One region of the Arthrobacter sp. MDT1-48-3 genome, then DNA from elsewhere that is predicted to be linked to it. Evidence: riboswitches for the same ligand, from Rfam matches in the RefSeq annotation. Region 1 holds a riboswitch; each other region holds the start of a gene.
The links. A riboswitch is a leader RNA that binds a small molecule or an ion and turns the genes downstream of it on or off. The one in region 1 is predicted to bind S-adenosylmethionine.

Region 1 (3,265 bases):
CAGGACCTACGCGCTGCACCTCTGACCGGCTGCGGCCCGACGGTGGACGCATGACAGCCGAGCCGCGTCCCCCCCGCCGACGGTGATGTCGGAGGTGCGTGGGCCCGGTCCCGGCGGGACCGCGCCCGGGCGTTCGGGGCGACGGCCGAGGACATCCTCGGGGACCTCCTCGGGGACCGCGAGGCCCCGCGAGGCACTGACGCCGTCGCCGCCTCCGCGGGAAACGGCAGAGGACCGCGCCCTACCGTTCGCGTTCCTCTCCACCGCCCGTGCTGTGCTGCTACCAGCCGCGCTCGGCGAGGCGGTGCGGCTGCGGGATCTCGTCGACGTTGATGCCGACCATGGCCTCGCCCAGACCGCGCGAGACCTTGGCGATCATGTCCGGATCGTCGTGGAACGTGGTCGCCTGGACGATCGCGTTGGCGCGTTCGGCCGGGTTGCCCGACTTGAAGATGCCGGAGCCGACGAAGACGCCGTCCGCGCCGAGCTGCATCATCATGGCCGCGTCCGCCGGGGTCGCGATGCCGCCGGCGGTGAACAGGACCACGGGGAGTCGACCGGCGGAGGCGACCTCCTTCACCAGCTCGTAGGGCGCCTGGAGTTCCTTCGCGGCGACGTACAGCTCGTCCTCGGCCATGGAGGAGAGGCGGTTGAGCTCCGCGCGGATGGTGCGCATGTGCATCGTGGCGTTCGAGACGTCGCCGGTGCCGGCCTCGCCCTTCGAGCGGATCATCGCAGCGCCCTCGGTGATGCGCCGCAGTGCCTCACCGAGGTTGGTCGCACCGCAGACGAAGGGGACGGTGAACTTCCACTTGTCGATGTGGTTCGCGTAGTCGGCGGGCGTGAGGACCTCGGACTCGTCGATGTAGTCGACCCCGAGGGACTGCAGGACCTGCGCCTCCACGAAGTGGCCGATCCGGGCCTTGGCCATGACCGGGATGGAGACGGCCTCGATGATGCTGTCGATCATGTCGGGATCGCTCATGCGGGACACGCCGCCCTGGGCGCGGATGTCCGCGGGAACCCGTTCGAGCGCCATGACCGCTACCGCACCGGCGTCTTCGGCGATGCGGGCCTGCTCTGCTGTGACGACATCCATGATGACGCCGCCCTTGAGCATTTCGGCCATCCCGCGCTTGACCCGGTTGCCGCCGGTCTGTGCTGTGGTTGCCGAATTGTCTTCAACGGTGGACACGACTTGCCCCTAAAGGTAGATAAAAGCTGACCCTTCATGATACGCCGCCGCAGGACGCCCTTCCGGTCGCGGCCGCCGCCCCGGTCCCGGCCGTTCCCGCGGGCTCCGGACCCCGGCGCGGGACCGCGCACGTCAGCGATCCGACAGCTATCCGGCAGCGATCCGGCAGCGATCCGGCAGCGTCACACGGCGTCACGCGGCGGAATGCCGCGTCTTCCTGCTGGAAAGCGGACGATATGCCGCCTACGCTCGGAGCCACAGATCAAGAGTTCCGACGCGAAGCCCTGGCTCGTCGGACGGCAACCCCCTCCGTGGCGGGGTGCCCCAGGTGAAGATCCGGCCCCGTGCATCAGCGCGGGGCAAGCACGGCGCGGACCTCCAGCGGTTCCGCGTCCCGTCGATGGGACATCCATGTCGTACATCTGCCTGCTGCTCTCGGGAGCAGCCCTTCTGATCAACGGACTCGGCCTCCTCGGCCGGGTCCCGCCACGTGACGCGGGATTCCTCAATCTCGCGGTCGGTGTGCTCCAGCTCGTCCTCGCAACGGTCGTCGCAGCGACCGGGGCGCCGGATCCTGCCGCGTTCAGCACGGCGAGCGGGATCTTCCTCTTCGGGCTCACCTACCTGTACGTGGGTCTCGGCTCCGTCGCGGGTCTGGGCTCCGCCGGCGTCGGCTGGTTCTGCGGGCTCGTCGCCGTGCTCGCCGTCGTCTTCGCGGCCACGTCGCTGGACACCGACCCGCTCGGCTCGGTGCTCTGGCTCGCGTGGGCGGTGCTGTGGGGTCTGTTCTTCCTGATCCTCGCCCTCGACGCCGTCCGTCTGACCCGGGTCACCGGCTGGAGCGCGATCCTGGTCGGAACCGCCAGCACCGTGATCCCCGCCGTCCTCGGCCTCAACGGGGCCTGGCCCGTCGGCGGAGCCTCCGCCGTCGGCGCCGCGGCCGTCATCGGCGCACTGTTCGTCGGCGCCGGCGTCGCCGGTTCCCGTCCGGCGAGAACGGCCGTCCCCCGGGTCGCCGTCCACGCCTGATCTCCCCGCCCCCGCCCCCTCCCAGCCCCACTCCCAGCCCCACTCCCAGCCCCACTCCCAGCCCCACTCCCAGCCCGATCGGAAGGCCCACCATGACCACCCTGACGCACACTTATCCCACCGCGGACGCCGACTACGAACTCCTCGCGGCCCGCTTCCGACCCCTCTTCGCACGCATCGCAGACGGCGCATCGCGCCGCGAACAGGAGCACGAGCTGCCCCGGCAGGAGATCCGCGCCCTGATCGACGCCGGATTCGGGGCACTGCGGGTACCGGTCGCCGCCGGCGGGTTCGGCGCCTCGCTCCCGCAGCTGTTCCGCCTCCTCACCGAACTGGCCGCCGCCGATTCGAACATCCCCCAGGCGCTGCGCGCCCACTTCGCGTTCGTGGAGGACCGCCTCGTGTCCGCCGGTCCCCAGCGCGACGTATGGCTCCAGCGCTTCGTGGACGGCGAGATCGTGGGCAACTCCTGGACGGAGGTCGGCACCGTCACCATCGGTGACGTGATCACCAAGGTGAGCCCGGACCCGGGCAGCACCCACGGCGACTTCCGCATCAGCGGCACGAAGTACTACTCGACCGGCAGCATCTTCGCGGACTGGATCGACACGTTCGCCCAGCGGACGGACAACGGTGTCAAGGTCATCGCGGTGGTCAGCACGCACCAGGAGGGCGTCACGCACGGGGACGACTGGGACGGCTTCGGCCAGCAGACCACCGGCTCGGGTACGTCCACCTTCGACCGCGCCCGCGTCGAGGCCGGGAACGTCATCGACTTCGACACCCGGTTCAAGTACCAGACGGCCTTCTACCAGGCGGTGCTGCTGGCCGTCCTCGCGGGCAGCATCACCGCGGCCGAGCGGGACGTCGCGCGAGAGGTACGGAACCGCACGAGGATCTTCAGCCACGGGAATGCGCCGTCGTTCGCTGCCGATCCACAGATCCTCCAGGTGATCGGCGAGGTCTCCGCCGCCGCCTACGCCGCGGATGCCACCGTGGAGCGGGCCGCCCGGTCCCTGCAGCACGCCTACGAGGGCGCGT
Region 2 (3,265 bases), on a different contig from region 1:
CCGTCGCTGTCGTGCGGGGTGCTGCGCTGAGGGAATCGAGGGAAGAGGTGCTCATTCTGAATCCACCGCCGTGACGTCGTAGAGGTAGGGGAGGGACAGGCTCGGTTCGAGGGTGAGGTTGCCGTAGCGGTCGCTCCGCAGCGCCACCTGGCTGGCCTGGTTGTAGAGCGGCAGCTGCAGGGCGTTGTCGCTCACAATCTGCTGCGCCTCGTAGTAGAGGCGCTCACGCTCGGCGGGATCGTCCGTGGCCAGGGCGTCGTTGAGGATGCCGTCGAGCTCGGGGTTGCGGAAGCCGGAGCCGTTCGGAACGAAGCCCGCCGATTCGGTGTACTCCGAGGAGAAGACGATCCGCAGCACGTCCGCGGTGTTGGTGTTCCAGTAGTCGGCGCGGAGGTCGTACGCGAAGTTGTTGCCGAGCTCGCTGACGGTCGCGCCGTCGCCGTTCTCGATCAGCACCTCGAAGCCGGCCTTCTTCGCCGTCGCCTGGATCTGCGTGACGAGCGCCTGGTGCGCGGTGGGCCACGCGCCGGGCGTGTAGGGGAAGTGCACGGTCAGGCGCTCGCCGTCCTTCACGCGGTAGCCCTCGTCGTCGCGCTCGGTCCAGCCCGCCTCGTCGAGCAGGCGGTCCGCCTCGTCGGGGTCCGGGTCGTAGACGTGCTCGAAGTCGGGGGAGTAGAAGCCCGTGGTGGAACTGAGCGGGCCGCCGGCCCGGGTGACGGTGCCGAAGTACACGCTGTTGATGCCCGCATCGACGTAGGCGCTGTGCAGGAAGGCCTTGCGGACGTCCACGTCGTCGAACGGTGCCCGGGTGGTGTTGAGGATCAGGTTGGTCGGGTTGCCGGGCCGGTCCTGCAGGATCAGTTCGACGTTCGGGTCCGCCTCGGCCTCGCCGAAGTGCACCGACGGCATGAGGTCGAGGGCGTCCACCTGGCCCGCCCGCAGGAGGCCGTAGCGGGTGGAGTCCTCGGGGACGATGCGCCACTCGATCTTCTCGATGTGCGCCGGCCCCTCGTGCTGCGCATACGGCGGAGCGGAGTTGTAGTCCTCGTTGCGCACCAGGCTGACCTTGGACTGCGGAACGTAGTCGACGATCTTGTACGGCCCGGTACCCACGGGGGCGTTGCAGTTCTCGGCCTGCGGCCGTTTGAGCGCCTCGGGCGATTCGATGCCGAGGAACGGCTGGGCGAGCACCTCGAGAAACGCGGCGTAGGGGCGGTTGAGGGTGACGACGGCGGTGGTCTCGTCCACGACCTCGGTGCCCACGTAGGGCTTGAGGTAGCCGCCGGCCGTGCCGGACTGCGTGTCGGGGTCGATCATGTGGTCGAGGTTGGCCTTGACCGCCTCCGCGGTGAGCTTCGTCCCGTCGGTGAACCAGACGTCGTCGCGCACCGTGAAGGTGTAGCTGAGGCCGTCGTCGGACACGGACCAGTCCGTGGCGAGCCACGGGTGGATGGCCCCTTCGCTGTCCTGGGACACGAGGGAGTCGAGGTAGTTCGCCGCGATGGACGCCTGCGGCATGTCCCCGTTGACGTGGGGGTCGAGGCAGGAGATGTCCTTGCCGGTGGCGAAGACGAAGGTGTCGTCCTCGCTCGCGGCTGCTGATCCTCCGCAGCCGCTCGTGGTGAGCACTAGGCCCGCCGCGACGGCGAGCAGGGCGAGGGTGCGGGGTGGACGGGGAGTGCTGGGGCTTGCTGTTCTCACGCGTGGCTCCTGAATCATCGCCCGATGGAGGGTGATACAGGTCAGCCAGTAGTCGCCCCGGGCGTGCCGGAGCACGGAAGGGCAGACCAACGAAAGCGTGTAGCTTCTCCATCGGTCCTGGCAGTAGCACCGTTCCCCGTTGCTACACGGGGAGGGTTGCTGCGGCGTCGTCGATCCAGGTCTCTCGGCCGCTCGGGATGGTTATGGCTACAGCTAAGCGCACCGGAGGGCGGGGGCGCCAGTGGTGCCCGTCATATTCGGTCACGCGGCGCTCCGGGACGGTTTCCCCCGATGCCCGACAGCTGCACCAGGAGTTCCACCTTGCGGCCGAGCGCGAAGCCGCTGAGGTCCGGCAGCCGCACCAGGTACTCGTCCTCGACCAGCAGGTTCAGGAGCCGGTAGGTGGTGGCCTTCGGCAGCCCGAGGTTGCGGCTCACCTCCAGCCCGGTGACCCCGGGTCCGCACCGCGCAACCTCCTCGAGCACCGCGAGGGCGCTCCGCACCGCTTTGGGCTGGCGGGCCCGCAGGCCGACGTCGTCGGGCCGGTCCGTGGTCATGGGGCATCGCCCGCGGCAGTGTTCCGACCACCTCCGAGCACGGCGTCCTGCGTGGGCACGTCGTAGAGCCCGAGGACGGGGTCCGCCGACCGGTGACGGCGGTGCAACAGGAACCAGAGCAGCGCGGTGGCCAGCAGGATGCAGAAGATCCAGCCGCTCGCGCTACGGCCCGCACCCGCGAGGGTGATCCGATAGGCGACGAGGGCACCCGCGAGTGCCACCGAGGTGAGCCCGGCCGCGAGCGCCGGCCGGAGGGTCAGCTCGCCGATGCGCCGCAGGAAGACCGGCGCTGCACAGCACGCCAGCAGATAGGCGGTGACGTAGGCGGTGGCTGCGGTGCCGAGGAGCTTGTTCATCGCCTCGCCCGTTCCGAGGCCGAGCAGGATCAGCGTCGCCGGAACGACCGTCACCACGGGCATGGCAGCCAGGACGGCGTGGACGGGCGTCCGGAACCGGAGGTGGGCGTGCCCGAGCCAGGCGGGCAGGACATCCTCCCGGCCCATGGTCAGCAGCACCCGGGCCAGTGCGGTGGCGCACGCGAGCGTGCACGCGAAGAAGGACAGCGCGGCGCCGGCGTCGAGCAGGGGGACCAGCCACGGGAGGCCCGCAGCCCCCATCGCGGGACCGAAGACCTGCGACCCGTCGTCGTCCAGCGGGGGCACGGATTGCAGCAGGACCCGTTGGGCCAGGGCTGCCACGACGTACAGCACACCCCCGCCGGCGGCACTCCAGAGCAGCACTCGGGGAATGGTCCGCAGCGGCCTGCGCGTCTCGGCGCCCAGGACGGTGGCGCTCTCGAAGCCCACGAAGGCCATCAGGGCCAGGACGGCGCCCGTCGCCAGGCCGCTGAATCCCGGGTCCGGCACGGCGGCCCGGACGTCGACGTCGGGCAGGGCCTCGCGTGGGACCGCGAGGAACACGAGGACGATCGGCACCACGAGGACCAGGAGCGCCGCTCCTTCGGCCATGAGCATGGCGAGGGAGGACAGGCGGAGACCCCGGATCAG
Region 3 (3,265 bases), on a different contig from region 1:
CTGCTCCGCGCGACCGAAGCGCGCTTCCAGCTCGTGTTCCGAGCGGTAGGTGATGTGCGCGATCCGCCGGGCGATGCCGAGGCCCGCCTCCGGACGGGCACCGTCGTAGTAGTCGCCGCGGCGGTAGGCGGGATCGAGCCGGATCGCCTGCACCTGGGCCTGGGCGAACGCTATCTGTTCGGCCGAACTGGCGGCGGTGCAGGCGATGACGGCGCACCGCTGAACGCGCTGCGGATACATGAGTGCCCATTCGAGGGCGCGCGCCCCGCCCATCGAGCCGCCGAGGACCGAGTGCCACCGGCCGATGCCGAGCCGGTCGGCCAGCAGGGCCTCGGCCCGGACGGAGTCCCGGATGGTGATCAGGGGGAAGCGCGAGCCCCACGGCGTCCCGTCGGGCGCGAGGCTGGCCGGCCCCGTCGAGCCGTAGCAGCCTCCCAGCATGTTGATCGACACCACGAAGTACCGGTCGGTGTCCACCGTGCGGCCGGGACCCACGAGCGAATCCCACCAGCCCTCCTCCTCCGAGTCGCCGCGTGCCGCGTGCGAGCTGCCGGTCAGGGCATGCTGCACGAGCACGGCGTTCGACCCGTCCCGGTTCAGCCGGCCCCAGGTCTCGAAGGCGAGCTGCACGTCCGGCAGCGTGCCGCCCGTCTCCAGGGCCAGCGGACCGATCGGCGCGATGCGCAGGAGCCCGTCCCCCGGAGGGCGTGCGCCGTCGATCCCGGGGTGCAGCGGAGCAGGAGGGTAGGTCGTCACGAAGGGCTAGGCTCCTTTGGCGGCGCGGAAGCCCGCGTCGAGGTCGGCGAGGATGTCGGTGATGTTCTCGAGGCCCACGGAGAGGCGCACGAGGCCCGGGCGCACTCCGGCGGTCAGCTGCGCCTCCGCCCCCAGCTGGCTGTGGGTCGTGGACGCCGGGTGGATCACGAGCGAGCGCACATCGCCCACGTTCGCGACGTGCGAGTGGAGTTCCAGCCCGTCGACGAAGCGCTTGCCGGCCTCGAGTCCCCCGACGATGTCGAAGCTGACGATCGCGCCCGTGCCGTTGTTCCGCCCGTACTTCCTGCCGCGCTCGTACCAGGGACTCGAGGCGAGGCCCGCATAGGAGACGCGCTCGACGTCGTCGTGCCCCTCGAGCCACTCGGCGACGGCCTGGGCGTTCTGCACGTGGCGCTCCACGCGCAGGCTGAGGGTCTCCAGACCCTGCGCGATGAGGAAGGCGTTGAACGGCGACACGGACGAGCCGAGGTCGCGCAGCAACTGGACGCGGGCCTTGAGGATGTAGGCGAGGTTGGCGCCGAGGGCGCTGCCGACACCGAGGTCCCGTGCGTAGACGAGTCCGTGGTAGCTCTCGTCCGGGGTGTTGAAGCCCGGGAAGCGCTCGGGGTACTGGGCGAAGTCGAAGTTCCCCGAATCGACGATGACGCCGGCGATGGCATTGCCATGCCCCCCGAGGTACTTCGTCGCGGAGTGCACCACGATGTCCGCACCCCACTCGATGGGCCGGATCAGGTACGGCGTGGACAGCGTGTTGTCCACGATCAGGGGGATCCCGCTCTCGTGCGCGACCGCGCTGATGCCCTCGATGTCGAGGACGTCCTGCCGGGGGTTGGACACGACTTCCCCGAAGAAGAGCTTGGTGTTCGGCCGGACGGCGTCGCGCCACTGCTCGAGGTCGTCAGGGTCCTCGACGAAGGTCGTCTCGATACCGAACCTCTTCAGCGTGTGCTTGAAGAGGTTGTACGTGCCGCCGTAGAGGCTCGGGCTCGCCACGATGTGGTCACCCGCCTCGGCGATGTTCAGCACCGCGAAGGTCTCCGCCGCCTGGCCGGAGGCCAGGAGCAGCGCGCCGACGCCGCCCTCGAGGCTCGCGATCCGCGTCTCCACCGCTTCCTGCGTGGGATTGCCGATGCGCGTGTAGATGGGCGCGAGTTCCGTCAGTGAGAACCGGTTCGCGGCGCTCTCGGCACTCGGGAAGACGAATGACGACGTTTGGTAGATGGGCAGCGCACGCGCTCCCGTGGCGGTGTCCGGCACCTGGCCGGCGTGGATCTGGCGTGTCTCGAAGGACCAATCGTCGGACATGGTGCTCCCTGTAGGAAGGGGCTCCGCCGGGTTCCGATGCTCCCGTCGGTGGACGCCGTTCCAGGAGACCGGGCCCGCAGGAGCCCGCGCTTGCACGACGCCGGTGTGGCGCCGAACCTGGTCTTCACCCGGGGCACCCCACCGCGGTTGGAGGGTTGCCGGCCAGCAAGCCGGGGCTTCGTGCTGGCACTCATGACCTGCATTCATGAAAGCCCATCGGGGCGTATCCGGCAACCCGTGTGACCCTCCGTGAAGGAGCGGCTCACCCCCTTCGGCGGTCGGTCGAACGGGTAAGGCAAGCCTTAGTCGAGACGCAGATCACTTAGTGCCAAAATATCGGCATGCGCCTGGACCACGTCTCTTATGCCTGCGAACCCGATGGACTTGCTGCGACCGCCGACCGGATCTCGGCCAGGCTCGGCATGGAACCGGTGAAGGGCGGTGTGCACCCCCGCTTCGGCACCCGCAACATGATCTTCCCGCTGGTCAACGGCCAGTACCTGGAGGTCGTCGAGGTCCTCAACCACCCCGCGTCGGACAAGGCGCCGTTCGGCCAGGCCGTGCGGGCGCGTTCCGAGGCCGGTGGAGGCTGGATGGGCTGGTGCGTCGCCGTCGACGACCTGGGACCCTTCGAGGAGCGGCTCGGCCGCGGTGCGGTTCCCGGCAACCGCAAGTTCCCGGACGGCCAGGAGCTGACCTGGCAGCAGATCGGCATCAAGGGCCTCATCGCGGATCCGCAGGTGCCCTATCTGCTCCGCTGGGACGAGGGCACCGAGTCCCTGCACCCGTCGAAGGCCCGTCCTGCGACGGTCAAGCTGGACTGCCTCACGATCGCCGGCTCGTCCGAGCGCGTCACGGAATGGCTCGGCACGGAGGTCGAGGAGACCCTCGACGGCGTCCAGGTCCAGTGGATCGCACCCAACGGCACCCCGGGCATCATGTCCGTGACCTTCGAGACCGCCGACGGCCGCATCGAGATCTGACCTCCGCCGCGGACGCAGAAGGGACCGGACATGATGTCCGGTCCCTTCTGCTGTGTCGCTGCTGTGGTGAGGAGTGATCAGGCGTGGGTGTAGGTCAGGCAGTCCGCGGCCTCGGCGCCGGGGCCCACCTTGACGGCCGGGGCGCTGCACAGCAGGTCGTGGTTGTAGCTGCACTCGGATCGCTGGCACGCTCCGACGTG

Region 2: linked by a shared signal. The riboswitch ahead of ACX80L_RS07170 (ABC transporter substrate-binding protein) and the one ahead of ACX80L_RS10865 (AmiS/UreI family transporter) in region 1 are both predicted to bind S-adenosylmethionine.
Region 3: linked by a shared signal. The riboswitch ahead of ACX80L_RS05160 (bifunctional o-acetylhomoserine/o-acetylserine sulfhydrylase) and the one ahead of ACX80L_RS10865 (AmiS/UreI family transporter) in region 1 are both predicted to bind S-adenosylmethionine.

Annotation. Positions count from the first base shown of each region.
Region 1 is NZ_JBTNDL010000004.1:201,324-204,588, forward strand. It holds gene ACX80L_RS10855 (GNAT family N-acetyltransferase) at 1-25, shown strand, start outside; gene pdxS (pyridoxal 5'-phosphate synthase lyase subunit PdxS) at 281-1,195, opposite strand; SAM riboswitch class IV at 1,456-1,567, shown strand; gene ACX80L_RS10865 (AmiS/UreI family transporter) at 1,607-2,224, shown strand; gene ACX80L_RS10870 (acyl-CoA dehydrogenase family protein) at 2,317-3,265, shown strand, end outside.
Region 2 is NZ_JBTNDL010000002.1:496,974-500,238, reverse strand. It holds gene ACX80L_RS07175 (ABC transporter permease subunit) at 1-55, opposite strand, end outside; gene ACX80L_RS07170 (ABC transporter substrate-binding protein) at 52-1,701, opposite strand; SAM riboswitch class I at 1,807-1,905, opposite strand; gene ACX80L_RS07165 (helix-turn-helix domain-containing protein) at 1,953-2,258, opposite strand; gene ACX80L_RS07160 (APC family permease) at 2,255-3,265, opposite strand, start outside.
Region 3 is NZ_JBTNDL010000002.1:39,883-43,147, forward strand. It holds gene metX (homoserine O-acetyltransferase MetX) at 1-756, opposite strand, end outside; gene ACX80L_RS05160 (bifunctional o-acetylhomoserine/o-acetylserine sulfhydrylase) at 763-2,082, opposite strand; SAM riboswitch class IV at 2,164-2,280, opposite strand; gene ACX80L_RS05165 (VOC family protein) at 2,424-3,065, shown strand; gene ACX80L_RS05170 (DUF1540 domain-containing protein) at 3,143-3,265, opposite strand, start outside.